Regions from separate parts of the Xanthomonas sp. NCPPB 3582 genome, predicted to be linked through region 2. Evidence: predicted binding sites of a transcription regulator. Region 2 holds the regulator's gene; the other holds the start of a gene.
The links. Region 2 encodes FliA, which starts transcription of late flagellar genes. Its sites were predicted from a motif close to TAAAGTTTNNCNNNCNNNGGCCGATAA; they were not measured.
Positions count from the first base shown of each region.

Region 1: a site for FliA is predicted at 6,750-6,776, ahead of ACCQ05_RS12680 (methyl-accepting chemotaxis protein). Genes of this name have one in related genera too.

Region 1 covers NZ_CM192968.1:3,011,732-3,024,327, forward strand. The annotation lists gene thiD (bifunctional hydroxymethylpyrimidine kinase/phosphomethylpyrimidine kinase) at 1-83, shown strand, start outside; gene ACCQ05_RS12650 (alpha/beta hydrolase family protein) at 80-961, shown strand; tRNA gene ACCQ05_RS12655 (tRNA-Arg) at 1,002-1,078, shown strand; tRNA gene ACCQ05_RS12660 (tRNA-Arg) at 1,178-1,254, shown strand; gene ACCQ05_RS12665 (DedA family protein/thiosulfate sulfurtransferase GlpE) at 1,416-2,408, opposite strand; gene ACCQ05_RS12670 (LysR family transcriptional regulator) at 2,453-3,397, opposite strand; gene ACCQ05_RS12675 (pirin family protein) at 3,534-4,235, shown strand; gene ACCQ05_RS12680 (methyl-accepting chemotaxis protein) at 4,741-6,693, opposite strand; tRNA gene ACCQ05_RS12685 (tRNA-Ser) at 7,581-7,673, opposite strand; gene csrA (carbon storage regulator CsrA) at 7,757-7,969, opposite strand; gene alaS (alanine--tRNA ligase) at 8,109-10,757, opposite strand; gene recX (recombination regulator RecX) at 10,859-11,347, opposite strand; gene recA (recombinase RecA) at 11,600-12,596, opposite strand, start outside.
Region 2 covers NZ_CM192968.1:2,754,747-2,764,179, reverse strand. The annotation lists gene ACCQ05_RS11685 (hypothetical protein) at 1-185, shown strand, start outside; one part of gene ACCQ05_RS11680 (IS3 family transposase) at 190-1,097, opposite strand; one part of gene ACCQ05_RS11680 (IS3 family transposase) at 1,097-1,334, opposite strand; gene ACCQ05_RS11675 (XVIPCD domain-containing protein) at 1,417-2,616, shown strand; gene ACCQ05_RS11670 (chemotaxis protein CheA) at 2,998-4,650, opposite strand; gene ACCQ05_RS11665 (protein phosphatase CheZ) at 4,653-5,279, opposite strand; gene cheY (chemotaxis response regulator CheY) at 5,279-5,671, opposite strand; gene ACCQ05_RS11655 (RNA polymerase sigma factor FliA) at 5,696-6,463, opposite strand; gene ACCQ05_RS11650 (MinD/ParA family protein) at 6,460-7,344, opposite strand; gene flhF (flagellar biosynthesis GTPase FlhF) at 7,331-9,013, opposite strand.

The DNA of each region.
Region 1 (12,596 bases), 260 kb from region 2:
CGCGCGCCATCCGCATCGGCCAGCGCCCGGGCCATGGCGAGGTGCTGGTGCTCGACCACTTCGGCGCCGCGCCCGGCGCATGAGCGTGCACAGCCACACCCTGACCGCCAGTGCGGCGGATGGACACCGCTGGCAGGTGATCCGCTGCGCGCCCGTACAGCCGGTCGCCTCGCCGCTGTGGCTGCCGGCATTGGGCGTGGCGGCACGGCATTACCTGCCTTTTGCGACGGCGCTGGCCTCCATAGGCATCGCGGTGTATCTGCACGAATGGCGCGGCAACGGCAGCAGCACGCTGCGCCCATCGCGCCAGCACGACTGGGGTTTTCGCAGCTTGCTGGCCGATGACATCCCGGCCAGCCATGCGCTGATGGCGCTGCACGATCCGCAGCACCCCCACATCGTCGGCGGCCACAGCCTGGGCGGGCAGCTGGCCTGCTGCCATGCAGCCTTGCAGCCGGCGCGCATCGCGCAGCTGTGGCTGGTCGCCAGCGGCTCGCCGTACTGGCGACGGTTCCCGCGCCCCATGCGCTACGGGCTGCCAGTGGCGTATCGCCTCCTGCCCTGGCTGGCACGCGTGCAAGGCGTGCTGCATGGGCGCTCGCTGCGCTTTGCCGGCACCGAGGCGCGCAGCCTGATCGCCGACTGGGCCCGGGTCGGTCGCAGCAATCGCTATCGCGCCGCAGGCACCGCATGGGATCTGGAACGCGCGCTGGGCGCGCTCACCGTGCCGATCACGGCGGTGACCCTTGCCCGCGATCACTTCGGCCCGCCTGCAGCGCTACAGACATTGCTGCGCAAGATGCCGCACGCACCAGCCGCTGTGCAGCCGCTGGACGATCTACAACTTGGGGTGCGCAGCGATCATTTCGCCTGGATGAAAGCGCCCGCCGCGGTGGCTGCAGCGCTGCTGGGTATGCGAAACAACGCGGTCGACGGCACCCGAAGTTCACAAAGGGATTGACGACCCATGCGGGCATCCGCATAATTCCGCTCCTGACGAGGCGCCCGTAGCTCAGTTGGATAGAGTACCTGGCTACGAACCAGGCGGTCGGGAGTTCGAATCTCTCCGGGCGCACCATCTTCAGAGAAGTACAAAAAGACAGCAGTGAAGCGCTGTTTTTTTCCAGTTAAACGTCCGCTTGCAACGCATCGGATGGGCAAGACAAAAACAAGATATGCGCCCGTAGCTCAGTTGGATAGAGTACCTGGCTACGAACCAGGCGGTCGGGAGTTCGAATCTCTCCGGGCGCACCAATCTTGAAGAAAACGACCAGCTTGCTGGTCTTTTTTTTGCCTGTCGTCCTGGCCCGGATTCATCGATGAGGCAGCATCGTCGCCGATCGCACCACCGCGCAGGCCGTGGCACCGTCGGTCGTTGATCGCCGCGCTCCTTTCACGCACGCGCGCGCCGATGATCACATCGTCGCACCTCGCGCCTCCACGTCGACGGCCACCACCACCGGCGGCAACGAGGTCACCGGGTAGCCGGCGGCGTGCCATGCGTCCAGCCCACCCAGCAACGGCCGCACGTCGCGATAGCCGCGCGCGCGCATGCGCCCGGCCAGCCATGCGGCAGACACTTCGCCCGGGCACGCGCAATAGATCACCACCGTACGTTCGCGCGGCACGCTGGCAAGGATCTGCGCAAGCTGTCGCTCATCGGCGAACACGGCGCCGGGAATCGTGTACGGCTGCAGATCGCGGTACCCGGGTGCACGAATGTCCAGCACCGTCGGGCGCTGCTGCGCATCGCCATCCAGCAACGGCAGCAGTTCGTCCACCGCGATGCGCGCCTGTTCCAGCGACCGCAGCAGGCTATGCCGGCGCCACCAGCGCCAACCGACATAGCAGGCCAGCAGCGCCGCCAGCACCACCACCGCACCGGACCCCAGCTCGGACAGGAACGCCAACACGTCCTGCACCTGGTCGGCGAACAGCGCCCCCAGGCTCAGGCCGGCCAGCGCCCACAGCGCGGCCCCGAACGCGTCGTAGCGCAGGAACGCCGCCAGCCGTACCTGGCTGGCACCGGCCATCGGCACCGACACCATCGACAGGCCGGGCACGAACTTGGCCACTGCCAGCACGCGCACGCCCCAGCGCGAAAAGAACCGCTCGGTCTTCTTCATGCAGGTGTCGCGCGACAACGACAGGCGGCACAGCGACTGCAAGGTGCGGTTGCCGAAGCGGCGGCCGGCCAGATACCAGGCCAGATCGCCAAGCAGGCTCGCCAGCACCGACAGCCCCCACGCCGCCAGGCCTGCCAGCCAGGCATCGCCGCCGCCCGCCAGCGCGTAGCCTGCGCCCACCAGCACCAGCGTCGGCAGTGCCGGCACCGGCAGCCCGAGCGACAACGCCAGCACGTTGGCGAACACCAGTGCCAATCCGTACTGTTCGATCAAGCCTTGCATGCGGGGATCCTGCGCGACGGCAAGCAGGCATTATCCGCGCTTGCCTAACCGCGCGACTGCCCGGCGGCAACGGAACGATACGTTTCAGCCAGCGACTGCGACCAGCGCTCGAACAGCCCCGGGCGACGCAGCGCCTGGCGCCACCAGTTCAGGGCCTCGCCCTCCTCGCCCGGCCGCCACGCCAGGTAGAAGGTTTCATCGGCCTTGCGTGTCTCCACCGGCACCTCCTGCAGGCGCCCATCCTGCAACGCGCCGCGCGCATAGGGCTCGGGCAGGAAGCCATAGCCCACACCGGCCAGCTGCAGCAGCAGCTTGGTGTGCATGTCGGGCACGGTCAGCACATCGCGCCCGGACAACAGGCCCACGGTGCGCGGCAGCAACCGCCGTGCCGAATCGGCCACCGCGATCGCCCGGTGGTCGGCCAGCTCGGCCGGCCCCGGCAGGTTGGCGCCCGCCAGCGGATGGCTGGACGCCACCGCGAACACGAACCGCACGCTGCCGATCGGTTCGGCCACATAGCCGCCACCGCTCGGCCCCTCGCCCGCCGCCACGATCAGGTCCACCCGCCGGTCCAGCAAGGCCTCCCAACCGCCGGATAGCGATTCGCTCAGCACCCGCAGCCGCGTGCTGTCGGCCACCTGGTAAAACGCCAGGATCTGCGCCTGCAGCAGTGTCGTCGGCAGGATCGCATCCAGCCCGATCGCAAAGTCCGATTCCCAGCCCGAGGCCACCCGCTGCACCCGCACTTCCAGCTCCTGCGCCGCGCGCAGCAGGTGGCGGCCTTCGCGCAGCAGTTCGCGCCCGGCCTGGGTCGGGGTTGCCTTCGGCCCAAACCGCTCGAACAGCTGCACACCCAGGTCCTCTTCCAGCCTGGCCACCGTGTAGGAGATGGTCGAGGGCACTTTGAACAACATCTTGGCGGCGGCGGCGAACGAGCCGCGCCGGTCGATCGCATCCAGGATCTGCAACGCGTCCAGGCTGATTTTCATTGTTCGATTTTTTCGATAATAGCGGCCAAATCTACTCGCTTTTTCTTCCTCGTGCAGAGGCGGAGACTATGCCTCAAGCCGCTGGCACACCGATCCACACCCCAGCGCCAATTCGAATCTACCAAGGAGAAGCAGCATGTTGAATGTCCGCAAGAGCGAAACCCGTGGCCGCGCCGAGCATGGCTGGCTGTCCTCGCGCCACACCTTCTCCTTCGCCAGCTACCATGACCCGCGCCATATGGGCATCGGCCCGCTGCGGGTGATCAACGAGGACAAGGTGCAGCCGGGCGAAGGCTTCGGCACCCACGCCCATCGCGACATGGAGATCATTTCCTACGTGCTGGGCGGCGCGCTGGAACACAAGGACAGCATGGGCACCGGCTCGGTGCTGCACTATGGCGATGTGCAGCGCATGAGCGCCGGCAGCGGCGTCACCCACAGCGAGTTCAATCATTCGTCCAGCGAGCCGGTGCACTTCCTGCAGATCTGGGTGATGCCCGAGCGCGCCGGGATCGAGCCGAGCTACGAAGAAAAGCACTTCGCTGCCGACAGCAAGCGCAACCAGCTGCGCCTGATCGCCTCGCCGGGCGGTGACGATGGCTCGCTGCGCCTGCATCAGGATGCACGGCTGTATGCGTCGATCCTCGATGGCGAGGTCCGCCTGCAGCAACCGCTGGCCGAAGGCCGCATCGGCTACGTGCAGGTGGCGCGCGGCAGCCTCACCGTCAACGGGCAGGTGCTGTCGGCGGGCGATGCGGTGCAGGTCATCGGCGAGCCGGAGATCGTGCTGGCCGATGCCCGCGATGCCGAAGTACTGGTGTTCGACCTGCCCAAGTAAGCGGACAGGCGTACACGCTTCCCTCGCCGACAGATGGGCGTAGCAGGCAATGAGCGGCGCCCTGCTTCAGTGAGGCGTCGTCTCTTTCTGCGCAGGCACTGGCCTGGCCGGTCTTCTGCGGACGCGCCGATCTGCAGCCATTGCCTGCACCTGGCCTGCGCTTTGGCACCGCATCCAGACAGCGCGCACTGGGTGGCCTCCAGCCGCATCGTCAGGTGACGGCAAGGCGCCCGGGATCCCCGAGGGTACAGGCGCGATCGAAACTGGCGAGGCAGAAGGCAACGCGGGCAGCATTCGCGCTTTAGGGCGGCAGTGTCGCTCTTCGCTCGGGACCGGGCAGATCCTGCGCGGACGTACCGCTGTCCGGATTGCCCTGCAAACACGCGGCCGTGCAACTTCCATCTGCGTCGTATCGACGCTGCGCCAGGGCGCGGGACGATGTGTCGATCCGCCATCGACCTGGACCAGGCACCGTCGTCGCGGCGCCCTGCCCGGCTGATACGCATCAGGCAGCCTGCGGGCGGAGCCGCTGCGCGGTAGCATCCGCAGTGACGGCATGCGGGACAGCGCCCTCGGCGTCGCCGTTGACCAGCGCAAACAACGCATCGGCATCGGCCTCCAGCACACGTGCCGACCGCGCCAGGTCATCCACCATCTGCGCCTGGTCGCGCGCCTGCACGCCGATCGATTGCAAGGCGGTGTTGGCGGTGGAGATATCCTGCGCCTGCTGGTGACTGGCAGCGGCGATCTGCTCCACCGTCGCGGTCACGCGCAGCACCGATGTCACCAGATCCTGCATCACCACACCCGCCTGCTCGGCCAACCGCGAGCCATCGCCCACCTGGTCGGTCGCATTGTCGATCAACGAGCGGATCTCCCGGGCCGACACGCTGCAGCGCTGCGCCAGGCTGCGCACTTCGGTGGCCACGACCGCAAACCCACGCCCCTGTTCGCCGGCGCGCGCGGCCTCCACGGCTGCATTGAGCGCCAGGATATTGGTCTGGAAGGCGATGCCGTCGATGACCTCGATGATCTGCCCGATCCGGTCGGTGGCCGAACGAATGCCGGCGGTGGTCTGCACCACCTCGGCGATGACATCGGCACCGCGCCGCGCCACTGCCGCGGAATCTTCGGCCATGCGCTGGGCCGAGCCGGCGTTCTCGGAATTGGTGCGCACGGTGGCAGCCAGCTGATCGATGGTACCGGAGGTCTGCGCCACCGCACCGGACTGCGCGGAGGCGCGCTTGACCAGCTCCTGGTTGCTGACGGAAATATGGTGCGACTCGCGCTGCACGTTCTGCGCAACGCTCATGGTCTGCCGCATGAGATCGCGCATGCGCTCGGCCGAGCGCACCTGGTCGGTCACGTCGGTGGCGTACTTGACCACCTTGTACGGCCGCCCGGAGACATCCAGGATCGGGTTATACGAGGCCTGGATCCACACCGGGCTGCCGTCCTTGCGCAGGCGGCGGTAACGCCCGGCGTCGAATTGGCCACGCGCCAGCTTCGCCCAGAAATGCCGGTAGTCCTCGGACGCGCGGTAGGCCGCATCGACGAAGATCCCGTGATGCTGGCCGATCGCCTCTTGCGAGGAGTAACCCAGGATCGCCAGGAAATTGTCGTTGGCCGTCAGCACCCGACCGTCCAGGTCGAATTCGATCACTCCCATCACCTTGTCGATGGCCTGGATGCGACCATCCGCATCGGCCGAATCGATCACCTGGCGGGTGACGTCGGTGGCGTACTTGACCACCTTGTAGGGCCGCCCGCGCTCGTCGAGCACCGGGTTGTAGGAGGCCTGGATCCAGACGTCCTGGCCGTTCTTGCCGATGCGCTTGTAGCGACCGGCGTCGAATGCGCCGCGTCCGAGCGATTCCCAGAACGCGCGATACGCCGCGGACTGACGCGTGGCCGCATCCACGAACATGCCATGGTGCTTGCCGCGGATCTCCTCCAGCCGGTAACCCATGACCTGCAGGAAATTCTGGTTGGCATCGAGCACCGTGCCGTCCAGCGAAAACTCGATGACCGCCATGACCTTGTCGATCGCATCGATGCGTCCTTCGAAATCGGCGGTCTGGCGCACCTGCGCGGTGATGTCGGTGGCGTACTTCACCACGCGATAGGCCTTGCCCGCGCGATCGAGCAAGGGGTTGTAGGAAGCATTGATCCAGACTTCGCGCCCGTGCTTGTCCAGCCGGCAGAAGCGCCCTGCACTGAAGTCGCCGCGACGCAGCGCCTCCCATAACTGGCGGTAGCTTTCGCTGTCGCGATCGTTTGCGGTGACGAACATGCGGTGGTGCTGGCCGACCACCTCCTCCAGCCGGTATCCCATCAGCGACAGGAAGTTCTGGTTCGCATCCAGGATGCGCCCATCCAGATCGAATTCGATCACCGCCATCACCCGGTCCACTGCGTTGGCCTTGTGCTGCAGACCGCGACCCCGGGAAGAGAACAAACGTCCAAGCAACGGTAGGCGCATCACGTCGAAATCCGGGATAGGGGTCACGTCCCTTAGCGACATCCGTGCGCATAACTTGATCCTTATTCACCCAACGCATCGTCGAGCGATTCGGACGTGGCGAACCTCGATCCAACCGAACCGACCAGGCCGCTACGCCACGGACGCGGCAACGGCAGGGCCGTGGCCAGGCACTCAGCTCGCAAGGCAGCTGCTGTCGGAGCAACAACGCCGACCATCTGGTCATGAGCAACGTGCAACTACGACCAGCGCAGACGTCGTCTCGGACACCGCTTGCGCAGCTGCAAGGGCGAGCGCCGCACTGACACAAGCAGCCCTGCATTTTCCGGACACACGCGACTGGCTCCCAACGCTTTCCCGACAGGCACCGAGCGACTCAGGCAGGCAGCAGACCGGTCGTCAGCAAACCAGGTTGCAAGCAACCAGCCTGCATCGCCGTGCCGCAGGTTGGCGGGCCGATCGGAGCGTTGCAGCGTGCCGAGGCCCCACGTGTCGTTTTGAATCCAACGGCAGGCGCGCGTAGAACCACGCGCCGATAGCGATGCCGGCAGCGCCGAGGTCGGGTCCTTGCAGATAAAACTCAAGCTCGTCCAGCGAACGTGCAGGCACGCAACCCTGCGGATGCACGTATAAGCGACCAGCTCCAATCGCCCCGGCGACCACGATGGGAGCCCTCGGCCAGGAACACGCAGACCGACACGGCGACCACAAGGTGATGCATCACAACCGGCTCGGCCGTGTGTCTGCACTGCACCGGTGCTCATCGGCGCTGCTGTCGTGCCGGCCCTCGCAAGCCGAATGCGCACACCGAGCATGCAAAATAAAACGCCCGCAAATCAATGATTTGCGGGCGTCTAGAACGCTGGCGGAGCGAGAGGGATTCGAACCCTCGATAGAGCTTTTGACCCTATACTCCCTTAGCAGGGGAGCCCCTTCAGCCACTCGGGCATCGCTCCAGTTTTTGCGGCCTGCCGCGATGTCCGTGGCAGGCCGCGAAGAATACCGGGTAAGAGGGGCTAACGTAAACCCTTTAGTACGATCAATTCGAAGAATCGTCGCCGTGGTGCGCGCCAGAGGCCACCGGCTCGTCCCCACGCTGGATGCGCTGGTAGATTTCTTCGCGATGCACAGCAACATCCTTCGGTGCGGTGATGCCAATACGCACCTGATTACCCTTGACGCCGAGCACGGTGACAGTGACCGAGTCGCCGATCATCAAGGTTTCGCCTACCCGGCGAGTGAGGATCAACATTTTGCAAATCTCCTGGAACCGGTGGGTTTCCCACCAGCGTCGACGGCCTCCTGAGTGAGACGCGCCCTAGGTAAAGGGAATAGACCAGAAATGGTAGCGGGACATCCTGCTAGCCAGCAAGGCATAGCAGGACAAGTGTTCAGCCCAAGTGTTGCTTGACCCAGGAGGGCACGCCGTCGAGAGCGGTCGCAAGGGCGGGCCCATCCTCGCCACCACCCTGGGCGAGATCCGGACGGCCGCCGCCCTTGCCCCCGATCTGACTGGCGATATGGCCGAGCAGTTCCCCTGCCTTTACCTTGCCAGTTGGGCTCCCGTTCACACCGGCAACCAGGGCGGCCTTGCCCGCCGATGCACCGGCCAGCACGATGACCGAATCGCCCAGCTGTTGCTTCAGGCGGTCCATCGCCTCGCGCAAGGCCTTCGCATCGAATCCTTCCAGACGCACGGCGACGACCTTGACCCCGGCCACATCGACTGCACCGGCGCCGAGATCGGCAGTCGCGCCGGAGGCCAGCTTGGCCTTCAACGATTCCAGCTCACGCTCCAGGCGCTTCTGACGCTCGGTCAGCGCGCGTACCTTGTCCACCACTTCACCGGCATTGCCACCCAGCAGACCGGCGGCCTCGGACAGACGCCGCTCCTGGTCGGCGACATAATCCAGCGCACCCTGCCCGGTCACCGCTTCGATGCGACGCACGCCCGAAGACACACCGCCTTCGGAAGTGATCTTGAACAGACCGATGTCGCCGGTGCGGCTCACATGCGTGCCGCCACACAACTCGGTCGAATAGCCACCCATCTTCAGCACGCGCACGCGCTCGCCGTATTTCTCGCCGAACAGTGCCATTGCGCCGAAATCCAGCGCTTCCTGCATGGCCATGTTGTGCACTTCGACGCTGTGGTTGGTGCGCACCTCGGCATTGACCTTGCGCTCGATCACCGCGAGTTCTTCCGCGGTGATCGGCTGGAAATGCGAGAAGTCGAAACGCAGCCGGTCCGGCGCCACCAACGAGCCCTTCTGCTGCACATGTGTGCCCAGCACTTCGCGCAACGCAGCGTGCAGCAGGTGCGTGGCCGAATGGTTGAGGATGGTCTTGCCGCGGCGCTGTACATCGATGCCGCCCGCCAGCACATCGCCCAGCGCAAGCGCGCCTTCGGTGATGCGCCCCACGTGACCGTGGAACTGGCCGGCGAACTTCTGGGTATCGGTGACGTCGATCGACACATCGGTGTTGCTCAACTGCCCGCTGTCGCCGACCTGACCGCCGGACTCGGCGTAGAACGGCGTGCGATCGGTGAACACGATGACCTCGTCGCCGGCCTCGGCACGTTCGACCGGGCGGCCCTGCTTGAGCAGGGCGACGACCTTGAGGGCGTCGGCGTCATGCGCCTCGTAACCCAGGAAGACGGTTGGCGACATGCTGGCGACCAGATCGGCCGGCAACGCGACGCCGCCGCCGAACTTGCCTGCTGCACGCGCGGTCTCGCGCTGACGCTCCATGGAAAACTCGAAGCCCTCCATGTCCACCCGCATACCGCGTTCGCGCGCGATATCGGCGGTCAGATCGACCGGAAACCCATAGGTATCGTAGAGACGGAACACATCTTCGCCCGGGATGACGTCCTGCGACCGCGCCGCCACGTCGTCGAAGATCTTCATGCCGGCATCCAGCGTCTCGGCAAAGCGCTCCTCCTCGGCCAACAGGGCGCGGGCAACGGTGTCCCTGGCCACCACCAGTTCGGGATAGGCCTCGCCCATCAATTCGACCAGGGTGGGCACCATCTTGCTGAAGAACGGCTGGCGCACGCCCAGCATCCAGCCATGGCGCAGCGCACGCCGGATGATCCGGCGCAGCACATAGCCCCGCCCTTCATTGGACGGCAGCACGCCATCGACGATCAGGAACGAACAGGCGCGGATGTGATCGGCAATGACCCGTAGCGACTTGTTTTCCAGATCGCTGACGCCGGTCAGCTCACTGGCCTTGCCGATCAGGGTCTGGAACAGGTCGATTTCGTAGTTGGTATGGACGTGCTGCAGGATCGCAGCCAGCCGCTCCAACCCCATACCGGTATCCACGCACGGCGCCGGCAACGGCACCAGGGTGCCGTCGGGTTGGCGATCGAACTGCATGAAGACCAGGTTCCAGATCTCGATGAACCGGTCGCCATCTTCGTCCGGAGAGCCCGGAGGACCGCCGGCGATATGGTCGCCATGATCGAAGAAGATCTCGGTGCACGGGCCGCAGGGGCCGGTGTCGGCCATCTGCCAGAAGTTGTCCGAGGCGTACGGGGCGCCTTTGTTGTCGCCGATACGCACGATACGGCTCTCGGGAATGCCGATCATGTCGCGCCACAGCGCGAAGGCCTCTTCGTCGGTGTGGTAGACGGTGACCAGCAGGCGGTCGGCCGGCAGCTTCCAGACCTGGGTCAGCAGCTCCCAGGCCCAGGCGATGGCGTCCTTCTTGAAGTAATCGCCGAACGACCAGTTGCCCAGCATCTCGAAGAAGGTGTGGTGACGCGCGGTGTAACCCACCGAATCCAGGTCGTTGTGCTTGCCGCCGGCACGCAGGCAGCGCTGCACGTCTGCGGCTCGCACATAGCTGCGCTTCTCTGCGCCAAGAAAGACGTCCTTGAACTGGACCATGCCGGAATTGGTGAACAACAGGGTCGGGTCGTTGCCCGGCACCAGCGGCGCGGAGGGCACGATGGTGTGACCCTTGCCCTCGAAAAACGCAAGGAAGTCGCTACGGATCTGGGAAGTGCTGAATTTGGCAGGTGCGTTCATGTGCTGGCATTGGGCGGGCGGCAGTCCCGGTCACCCAATGAGATGTGGGCGCAGATGAGCGGAACAACCTGAAACCACGAAGGGTAGCAGGCCTGACGCCCTCAGTCCTCAAGGTCGAAGCGCGTAGCGCTGCGAATGCTGTTGCCGTCGAAACCCCGCCGGGCCAGCAGATCGGCGGCCTTGCGCCGCTGCGGCAGATCCACCGGTCCCTGCTCGCCGAACCGGCGGCGGACCAGCTCGCGCGCATTTTCGGTCCAATCGCCCTCAAACGTCGCCATTGCGGCGCTGATGGCCTCGCTGTCCAGGCCATGGGTACCGAGCTCGGCACGGATATGCAATGGGCCGTAGCCCGAATTTGCCTTATTCCGCACCACTGAAGCGGCAAACCGGGTGTCGTCCTGCCACCCCTCGCCGGCCAGGCGATCAACGGCCGCCTGCGCGGCGTCCGGCTCGATCCCGCGCGCCAGCAGCTTGCGATTCAATTCCTTGCGCGAGTGCTCGCGCCGCACCAGCAGCCCCAGTGCGCGTTGGACCGGCGTCTGCTCCTTGAACCGGCGGCCCCGCTTGGGTGCGGGCTCTTGCTCGTCCATCGTGACGTATCCCTCGATTGCTGCATCAATGCGCCGTCCCTGGCGCCTGCCCTCCTGGCCCTCGATAGATCTACCGCGGGACGCGACGGCACTGACTCCGCCGTTCCCGCGATAGAAAAACCTGAAACGACCTCACGCACCGCATCGGTAAGAAGCAGAGCGGCCGAGGCTGCCACACCGCCCTGGAAAGCAACGCGCCGCAGCCTGCCGGTCGCGCCAGCCGTCGCCAGCGTGCCCGGTCACCGATGCCGCTTATTCCTTCTCGGCGTCGTCGCCTTCTTCGCGCGGCGCCTCGGCGGGCTGGAACTTCTCGCGCAGCTCGGCCTCGAGCTTGGCCGCTACCTGCGGGTTGTCGCGCAGATAGCCACGCGCGTTGTCCTTGCCCTGACCGATACGCTCGTCGCCGTAGCTGTACCAGGCACCAGCCTTGTCCACCAGCTTGGCTTCCACGCCCATATCGATCAGTTCGCCTTCGCGGCTGATGCCTTCGCCGTAGAGGATCTCGGTGACGACCTGCTTGAACGGAGGCGCCAGCTTGTTCTTGACTACCTTGATCTTGGTCTGGTTACCGATGATCTCGTCGCCCTTCTTGATCGCGCCGATGCGACGGATGTCCAGGCGGACCGAGGCGTAGAACTTCAGTGCGTTGCCGCCGGTGGTCACTTCCGGGCTCTGGCCCGGCATCATGACGCCGATCTTCATGCGCAACTGGTTGATGAACACCACCAAGGTGTTGGAGCGCTTGATGTTGCCGGTGAGCTTGCGCAGCGCCTGGCTCATCAGGCGGGCCTGCAGGCCCGGCAGCTGGTCGCCCATCTCGCCTTCGATTTCCGCCTTTGGCGTCAACGCGGCGACCGAGTCGACCACCACGATATCGACCGAACCAGAGCGCACCAGCATGTCGGCGATTTCCAACGCCTGCTCACCGGTATCGGGCTGCGACAGCAGCAGGTCGTCGACATTGACGCCCAGCTTGGCGGCGTAGATCGGATCCAGCGCGTGCTCGGCGTCGATGAAGGCCGCGGTGCCCCCCTTCTTCTGGCATTCGGCAATCGCCTGCAGGGTTAAGGTGGTCTTGCCCGAGGATTCCGGGCCATAGATTTCCACCACCCGGCCCTTCGGCAGACCGCCGATCCCCAGTGCGATGTCCAACATCAGCGAGCCGGTCGGAATGACTTCGACCGCCTCGATCACGCGGTCGCCCATGCGCATCACCGAACCCTTGCCGAATTGCTTTTCGATCTGGCTC
Region 2 (9,433 bases):
TCGAAGACGGGCGCTGGATGAGTGATTTCTTTACGCGCCCAGGAATGCGAGTAGAGGTCTTTCCGCGAGGTGAGGCTGCGGAACCGCAAGCGTTGGTAGCGCACAAATGCGTCGAATGGGTCTACATCCGAATGGAGGTATTGCTGCCGGTGGAGATGCCGGCTGATACGCCCAGAGTTCCGTAGACACTCAAGACCCTCGTTGCGCGTAGCGCCGTTCAAACTCTACAGGGGACAGGTCACCAGTTGAACCGTGGCGGCGGTTGGGGTTGTAGAACATCTCGATGTAGTCGAATACCTCGGCGCGTGCGGCGTCCTTGGTGGGATAGATCCGTCGCCTGATCCGCTCGCGCTTGAGCAGGCCGAAGAAGCTCTCCACGGGTGCGTTGTCGTGGCAGTTGCCACGCCGACTCATGCTGCACACCAAGCCATGGGACGCCAGGAAACTCTGCCAGTCATCGCTGGTGTAGACCGACCCTTGGTCCGAGTGAACCAAGCAACCAGCGTTGGGTTTGCGCCGCCACACCGCAGACAACAAGGCCTGCACGACCAACTCGGTGTCGGCCCGATCGCGCATCGCCCAGCCGACGACTTGCCTGGAAAACAGATCGATCACCACAGCCAGGTACATCCAGCCTTCGTGCGTGCGAATGAAGGTGAAATCGCTCGCCCAGGCCGTGTCCGGCTCGGTCACGTCGAACTGCCGATCCAGCAGGTTGGGTGCCGCCTTGCACGGCGTTCCGCCATGGAAGCGCGGTTTGCGACCATAGCCCACCTGGGCACGCAGTCCCTCGGCGCGCATCAATCGATGCACACGATGGCGACTGCAACGCTCACCCAGATCGCGTAGATCCTTGGCGATCTTGCGATGCCCATACACACTGCCGCTAGCCAGCCAGTGGTGCTTGATCAGCCCCAGCAGGCGTTCGTCTTCCTTGGCGCGCTCACTGTCGGGCGAGCACAACCAGGCGTAATAGCCCGACCGGTTGACCCGCAATACCCGGCACATCGCACAGACCCTGAATTCCCTGCAGTAGGCTTGCATGAAGGCGTACTTTGCCTTTACCCCTTGGCAAAGTACGCGGCGGCCTTTTTTAGGATGTCGCGCTCCTCGGTGACGCGGCGCAACTCGGCCTTCAGGCGCCGAACCTCGGCGCTCTGGTCTACCTCGGCGCGCTGTACCACGCCGGGCTTGCCGAACTTGCGCAGCCAGGCGTACAGGCTGTGCGTGGTGACACCCAGCCGCTCGGCGACTTCTGCCACCTTGAACCCACGATCGGTCACTTGCCGGACCGCCTCGATCTTGAACTCATCCGTATACCGCTTGCTGCTCATAGACACCTCCGAATCGACCATTTTCCATGGCCATGAGATGTCTAGGAAACCCTGGGCGTATCAATCGCTCGACTCTGGTGACATGACGTTTGTGTTAGGTCACGAACTGCAACATGGTATGTACAGTCCGGCCGCGGCTGCTTCGCGTGAGGAATTTAAAACCGCAGCGAAGCAGATAGCCCAAACTACGCACGATTATTCCGACGCCGCGGAAAAGGTGTTATCAAGCAATCGAGCAGATGAAGCTAGCGCGGAAATCGCAGGCTGGAATGCAGTCGTTAGCAGGGTGCGGCAATCAAATCCGCATGCCTCTCTGGAGGATATCTATCGGGAGGCACCAGGCCGTGTACATGACTTCATCGATCGCACCGGCGGTATGCCGCAATTCAATTACGCGCTTAAGCCCAACCTCACTTTGAACGCAGACATGACAATGCCCGCAACTGCGGCTAACGTCGAAGCGATGGGTGCTAACTTCTTCGACAAGCCTGCCGCGAACACGCGCATCGGACATGCAGGCCAGTCCGACTACACCAACCACTACGGGCCATGGGTGGTGGCCACGGCCGCCATCTATGAGCGGCAATACAACAAGCCAAAGCCCGGCGAGCCAGAACAGCCGATGATTCTGAATATGCGACGTCTGGGATTGAAAGAAGAAATACTCGAGCGCAACGGCATTGATCTAGGCAGCAATACGCGCCCGATGCCTTACCTGGATAGCAGCACCCAGCCACCGACGCCGGGTTTGTTCCAGCACAGCAAGAACACGCATTTGCATGTCTCGCCGATCTCTGCACAAGAGCTGGAGCAGGAGCTCCGTGCACGTGAAGCCCAATCGCAAGGAACATCAACTCAGCGCCTTCCGGCAGACCCAGGTCATGAGGATCACCAGCTCTACCGGCAGATCAAGGATGGGGTGCAGAAGCTCGATACCGAACATGGCAGGCAGTGGGATGCATCAAGCCAGCGCATGACCGCCAGCCTGCTTGCGCTAGCGAAAGAGGAAGGACTGTCGCGGGTGGACCATGTCGTTCTCAATACCCACACGTCCAAGCTGGCCGGCGGCGAAAGGGTCTTCGTCGTGCAGGGCGCTCTGAATGACCCGGCTCACCAGCGTGCCTATATGCCAACCGTGGACGCCGTGCAGACACCAGAGACCCAGTCGTTCGATCGCCTGCAGGCAATCAACCAGACTCAGGCCCAGGCGCGCGAACAGCAGCAGGCGCTGGAGCAGTCCCAGCAAGCCGTCAGCCAGTCTGGTCCGTCGATGACGCGCTGAGTGTTTCGCAACGAGATAACGGGGGCCAAATAACGGTTCCCAAATAGGGCAATAAGGGAAAGGCGTTGGCCGGACTGCTGCAGCGCTGGCAATCCATCGCCTTCTCCCGCGCGTGGGAGAAGGTGGCGCACAGCGCCGGATGAGGGCGGTTGAGGTCGTGCGCTGCATCTGGGGACAACGCGAGACCGCTGCCCCCATCCGACCTCCGGGCACCTTCCCCCGCAAGCGGGGGAAGGAGAAACGCTCGCGGGAAAAGGGGGGGACCCATGCGAGAAATCGTCTGCACGAGCGCGTAGCGAGATCTTCGGAAACGACAACGGCCGCTGTGTGCGGCCGTTGTCATCACTCAGGCAACCGGGGGCGTATCCCGAATCCCGAAGCTCAATGATCGCTGGAGCGCAAGCCATCCACATCCAGGATCAGCGCCATGCGGCCGTCGCCGATCAGGGTGGCGCCGGCATAGCCGGGCAGGCCGCGCAAGGCGCGGGGCAGGGGCTTGATCACCACTTCCTCGCGGCCGCGGACCTGGTCCACTACCAGGCCGAAGCGGGTTTCGCCAGCCTGCAGCAGCACCACGGTCAGCAGCGGCGGCTGGTCCGCCGTCACGCCCAGCCAGCGGCGCAGGTCGATCAGGGGCAGGGTATGCGAGCGGCGGTCGAGCACGGCGCGGCCGTCGAACCAGCCCAGCGAGGTCTGCGGTGCGTGCAGCACTTCCACCACGCGCGCCAGCGGCAAGGCGTAGACGGCTTCGCCGGCCTGCACCAGCAGGGTCGGCAGGATCGCCAGGGTCAGCGGCACGCGGATCATGAAGCGGCTGCCGCGGCCCAGCTCGGACTGGATCTGGATCTGGCCGCTGAGTTCGCGGATGCGCGACTGCACCACGTCCATGCCGACGCCGCGGCCGGAGATATCGGTGACTTCGGCCTTGGTCGAGAAGCCCGGCATGAAGATCAGGTGCAGGCACTCGTCGGTGCTCAGGCGGGCGGCGGCCTCGGCGTCGATCAGGCCCTTGCCGCGGGCGATCTCGCGCAGGCGCTCGGGGTCGATGCCGGCGCCGTCGTCCTGGATTTCGATACTGACGTAGTCGCCTTCCTGCTGCGCGGACAGGCGCACATGGCCGCTACGAGGCTTGCCGGTGGCTTCGCGCAGGGCCGGCGATTCGATGCCGTGGTCGATGGCGTTGCGCACCAGGTGCACCAACGGGTCGGCCAGGGCTTCGACCAGATTACGATCGAGCTCGGTTTCGGCGCCGATCAGTTCCAGCTCCACTTCCTTGGACAGGGTGCGCGCAACGTCGCGGGCCACCTTGGGGAAGCGCGCGAAGACCTTGCTCACCGGCTGCATGCGGGTGCGCATGACCGCGGTCTGCAGGCGGGCGGTGGCGATGTCCAGCGTGCTCACCGCGCGGTCGAGTTCTTCGTCGCGCAGGCGGGTGCGCAAGGTCTTGAGGCGGTTGCGCGAGAGCACCAGTTCGCCAATCAGGTTGACGATGGCATCCAGGCGCTTGGTGTCCACGCGCACGGTCTGTTCGGCTTCGGCACCGGCCTTGGCGGCCGCCTTGGGGCCGGCCTTGGCGCCGGGCGCTGCGGGTGCGTGGGCGTCATCGTGTGCCGGAGCGGCAGCGGCCTTGGGCGCCGCCTTGACCGCTGGCGGGCCGCTCTTGGCATCGAACTGCGCAATCAGCGTGGCCGGTGCGTGCGGCACGGGTTCGCCCGAGCCCATCGCGTCCAGCATGGCCTGCAGATAATCCAGCGACTGCTGCGCGGCATCGAAGTGATGCGCTTGCAGCACCGCCTGGCCGGAGCGCGCCATGCCCAGGGTTTCCTCGGCGGCGTGGCACAGCTCCACCATCGGCTTGATCGCCAGGAAGCCGGCGCCGCCCTTGAGGGTGTGGAAGCCGCGGAACACCGCGTTGAGCTGGTCGGCTTCGTCTGGCGCCTGTTCCAGCGACACCAGCTGTTCGCCGAGGCGGTCCAGGATCTCCTGGGCCTCGACGATGAAATCGGCAGCAATATCGTCTGGAACAGCACTCATGGTTACAACCCCAATCCGGACAGCAGGTCGTCGGCGTCGTCCTGCGACACCGCGTGACGGTCCAGGCCCTTGACTGCAGGACCGGCAAGACCGCCGTCGTCTTTCTTCGGCTCGGGATTCTTCGGCGGCAGGCCGAGTGCACCGAAGCCCTCATGCACGCGGCGCACGATCCCGGCCACGCGGCGGATGATCTGGCCGCTCAGGTCCTGGTAGCTCTGCGCCAGCGACAGCTCGGTGAGGTTATGGCGCATCTTGTCCATCAGCGCGCCCTGGTCCTGATTCAGGCCACCGTCGCGCAGCTGGTTGGCCAGCACGCGGCATTCCTCGACCAGGTCCAGCGTGCGATGGCTGGCCTTTTCGGTCATTTCCACCACGTGGTCCAGGCGCGAGCAGGCATCGTCCAGTTCGCCGGCTTCTTCGGGCAAGGTGGGCAATTCGCCCAGGGCCTGTCCGAGTTCGCGGGCGAGCCGGCTCAGGCTCTGCATCATCGGGCGTGTGCGCAGCGCGGCGAGGTGATCGACCTCGCGACGCCAGGCGATCTGGTCACCGCTTTCCAGTGCATCGAGCGCGCTTTGCAGGCGCTCGATCAACGCGGCACGTTCGGCATCGGCTTCCACGGTGGCGTTCATCAGGCGGTCGCCGCCAGACGTTCGAACACCTTGCCCAGCTTCTCTTCCAGCGTCTGGGCGGTGAACGGCTTGATGATGTAGCCGTTCACGCCGCACTGCGCGGCTTCGATGATCTGCTCGCGCTTGGCTTCGGCGGTGACCATCATCACCGGCAGGTGCTTGAGCTTGGCGTCGGCGCGGATGTTGCGCAGCAGGTCGATGCCGGTCATGCCGGGCATGTTCCAGTCCGTCACCACGAAGTCGAACGGGCCCGCGCGCAGCGCAGCCAGCGCGCTGTTGCCGTCTTCGGCCTCTGCGGTATTGGTGAAGCCAAGATCCGCCAACAGATTCTTGACGATACGTCGCATCGTCGAGAAGTCGTCCACGATCAGGATCCGCATGTTCTTGTTCACATCAAGCTCCTAACACGAAAAAAATCAATCGTCATTTTCGACACCGGCATCGGCCAGTTCGAATACCTTGAGGCGGCCGCGCAGACGCACCACGGCCTGGCCATGGATCTGGCACACGCGCGATTCGCTGACACCGAGCACGGCGCCGATTTCCTTCAGGTTCAATTCCTGTTCGTAGTACAGCGACAGCACCAGCTGCTCGCGCTCGGGCAACTGGCCGATGGCCTTGCCCAGCTCGCGGCCGAATTCGCCACGCTCCATCATCTGCTGCGGATTGGGCCCGCCCTTGGCGGTGGTGTCCAGCTCGCCGTGATCTTCGATGCGCGATTCCAGGCTCAGCACCTGGCCGCGCGCGGCATCTTCCATCAGGCGCAGATACTCCGGCAGCGGCATTTCCATCGCGGCGGCCACTTCGGTGGCGGCGGCGGCACGGCCGGTGTTCTGCTCGATCTTGCGCACTGCAGCAGCGGCGTCGCGGGCGCGGCGGTGCACCGAGCGCGGCACCCAGTCGCCACGGCGGATCTCGTCGATCATCGAGCCGCGGATACGGATCGAGGCATAGGTCTCGAACGAGGCGCCCTGTTCGGAGTCGTAGCTGCGCGAGGCCTCGATCAGGCCGATCATGCCGGCCTGGATCAGGTCGTCCACTTCCACGCTCGCCGGCAGGCGGGCGGCCAGATGGTGGGCGATGCGGCGCACCAGATCGGCGTGCTGGGTCACCACGTCGTTGGCGTTGTTGCGTTGCACGGCGCGGTATTGCGCGCTAGCGGTCGTTGCGGTGGCGGTGCTCATGCGGCCACTCCCCGTTGAATGATGCGTTCGACAAAGAACTCGACGTTGCCGCGCGGCACGGTGGGGGCCTGCCAGCGCGAGGTACGGCGCGCGATTTCTGCGATGGCCTGCGCCGACGGACTGGCGGGGTAGGCCTTGATGACGGGTTGCTGACGCTGCACCGACAGGCGCAGCCAGTCGTCCTGCGGCACGTGGCCGAGGTAGTTCAGCGACACGTCGCCGAGGAACTTCTCGCAGACGCGCGAGAGCTTGTCGTACAGCAGGCGGCCCTCGTTGGGGTCGCGCACCATGTTGGCGATGATCTGCAGGCGGTCCACGCCGCGTTCGCGCGAGAGCACCTTGATCAGCGCGTAGGCGTCGGTGATCGAGGCCGGCTCGTCGCAGACCACCACCACGGTGTCCTGGGCGGCCTGGCAGAAGGTCAGCACGCTGTCGGTGATGCCGGCGGCGGTGTCGATGACCATCACATCCAGGTCGCGTTCCAGTTCGGAGAACACGTTGACCAGGCCGATGTGCTGGGCCGGGGCCAGTTCTGCCATGTGGCGGCGACCGGAGGCGGCCGGCACCACCAGCACGCCGCCGGGGCCTTCGATGATCACTTCATCGAGCGTGCAGCGGCCGGCGATCAGGTCGGCCAGGGTGTACTTGGGCGAGAGCCCCAAGACCACGTCCAGGTTGGCCAGGCCAAGGTCGGCGTCCAGCAGCAGCGTGCGTTTGCCCATGTCGGCAAGCGCTACGGCCAGGTTGGCGGAGATGTTGGTCTTGCCCACGCCGCCCTTGCCACCGGTCACGGCAATGGTGCGCACCGGGCCCAGGGGCTCGGGACGGGTCGCCGACAGGGGGAAGGCGTTGGTCAGCTTGGCGTATTCACGCGACTGCATGGTTGTGCTCCGGAGTACAGGGCTTATCGGCAGCGCGCCGCAAATCTTCAAGACGAAGAACGAGACTGGCGGCATTGGCGCGGTGCAGGTCGTCGGGGACCCGCTGTCCGTCAGTCACCCAGGTGATGGGCATCTGGTGATCGACCACCACCGACAAGGCGCTGCCGAAGCGGCCGGTCTCGTCGAGTTTGGTCAGCACCACGCCTTGGGGCTTGGCGTGGGCGAAGCGGCGCACGACCTCGTCGAGGTCGGCGAAATGCGAGTTGGCGGGCAGCACCAGCAGCGAGGTGACCTGCTGGGCGGCGCGCAGCCAGTTCAGCTGGGCGGCCAGGGCGCGGTCGCGCTGGCCCATGCCGGCGGTGTCGATCAGCACCAGCTTGTAGTCGCGCAGGCGGTCCAGCAGTTCGAGCAGGCTTTCGGCGCTGTCGGCCTCGTGCACCGCGATGCCGAGCTGGCGGCCGTAGCTGTGCAGCTGCTCGCGGCCGCCGACGCGCAGGGTGTCGGTGGTGACCAGGGCCACGTCGCGCGGGGCGTGCTGGGCGGCGAAGCGCTGGGCCAGCTTGGCGATGGTGGTGGTCTTGCCGGCACCGGTCGGGCCGACCAGGGCGATCACGCCGCCGCGTTCCAGCGGGTCGACCGGGGCCACCGGCAGGCGCTTGGACAGCAGGCCCAGCATCAGCCCGCGGCCGCGGTGCAATTCGGTATCGGCCGGGATCTGCATGGCGACGTCGCGGGTCAGGCCGGCGTCGAAGCCATAGTCGTCCATCAGTTCCAGCGCCTGCGCACGCACCGGGGAGCCGCGCAGGCGCTCGTCGGTGAGGCGGTTCATTTCGCGCTCGATCATCTGCCGCATCAGCGCCAGTTCGCCGCGCAGCTGCTTGAGTTCTTCGTCGTTCTGCGGGATCGGCGCGGCGGCGGCCGGCACCGCGGCCAGGGCAGCGGGGGCGGGCGGGGCGACCACGATCGGCGGCAGCGCGGCCGGCGGCAGGATCTGCGGCAGCGCGTCGTCCAGATCGAAGTCGGCTTCGTCGTCGAAGGTGTCGTCGTCCTGGTCCTGGGCGGCGTAGGCGGGGGCGGGGGCGGCAACCGTGGCGGCCACGACCGGGGCCGGGGTCGGGGCGGCCTGCACGGCCGGGCGCTGCACCGGGGCGGTGGTCAAAAAGTCGGCGAACAGTTGCTCCGGCACCGCCGACAGCGCGTGTTCCTGGCGCTGCACGACCGGCGCGGCCAGTTCCTGCACGGCCGGCATCGGCGCGGCGCTGCGGATCGGGGTGGCGACCGGGGCCTGGCGTGGCACGCTGGCCGGCTGGCGCAGGGCCATGGCGGCGATCATGTCTTCGGCGGCGCTGGCCACGCGCTGGCGGTGGCTCATACCGGTCTCGGCAGCCGGCTTCAGCGGGGCGTGGACCGGCGCGGCGGGACGGGTAGCGACTTGCGCCGGGGCCTGCTGCACGGGAGCCTGCTGCACCGGCGCGGCGGCGGCCGGGGTTTCGCGGGCGGTTTCCAGGGCGCGCTGCACCAGCTCTTCGTCGTAGTTGCTGGCGGCGACGATCTCGATGCCTTCGGCGGTACGACGGTTGGACAGGATCACGGCATCCGGGCCGTGTTCCTCACGCACCATGCGGAACGCGGTGCGCATATCCGGGGCGACAAAGCGTTTGATCTTCATGCCAGTTGCCTCCAGGAACGGGACCCGCCGGACGCCGGGCGGGTGCGGGTTGAATGTGGGTGTGTTGCCAGCGTCATGAGTTGCCTGTCCCGTGGGTAGTTCCAAGTCCTGCCATCCGCCCCGCAGCGGTGGTGCTAGCTGCGGTCTCGCCAGAGCTAATGCATGCGGTGTGCCAAAACCTGCAGTGCCGGGTTTCTGGCGAGAGGGCGTGGGAGCGCGCGGAGACAGCTGGAAGCAAATGCTGTGCCGGATGTGCAGCGTTAAGTGCAGGTGCCAATTGGGATTTTTGGCACTGCTGCCCGCCGGTTCGACATCGCCTAGGTGCTGGGCGGCGGGGCCGATCTTGTGTCTTGGAGCACATCGAACCCCTGCGCGAACCGCCATCAAGCCGCGCTCGCGTTGCTTCCAGCGGTCGGCGTC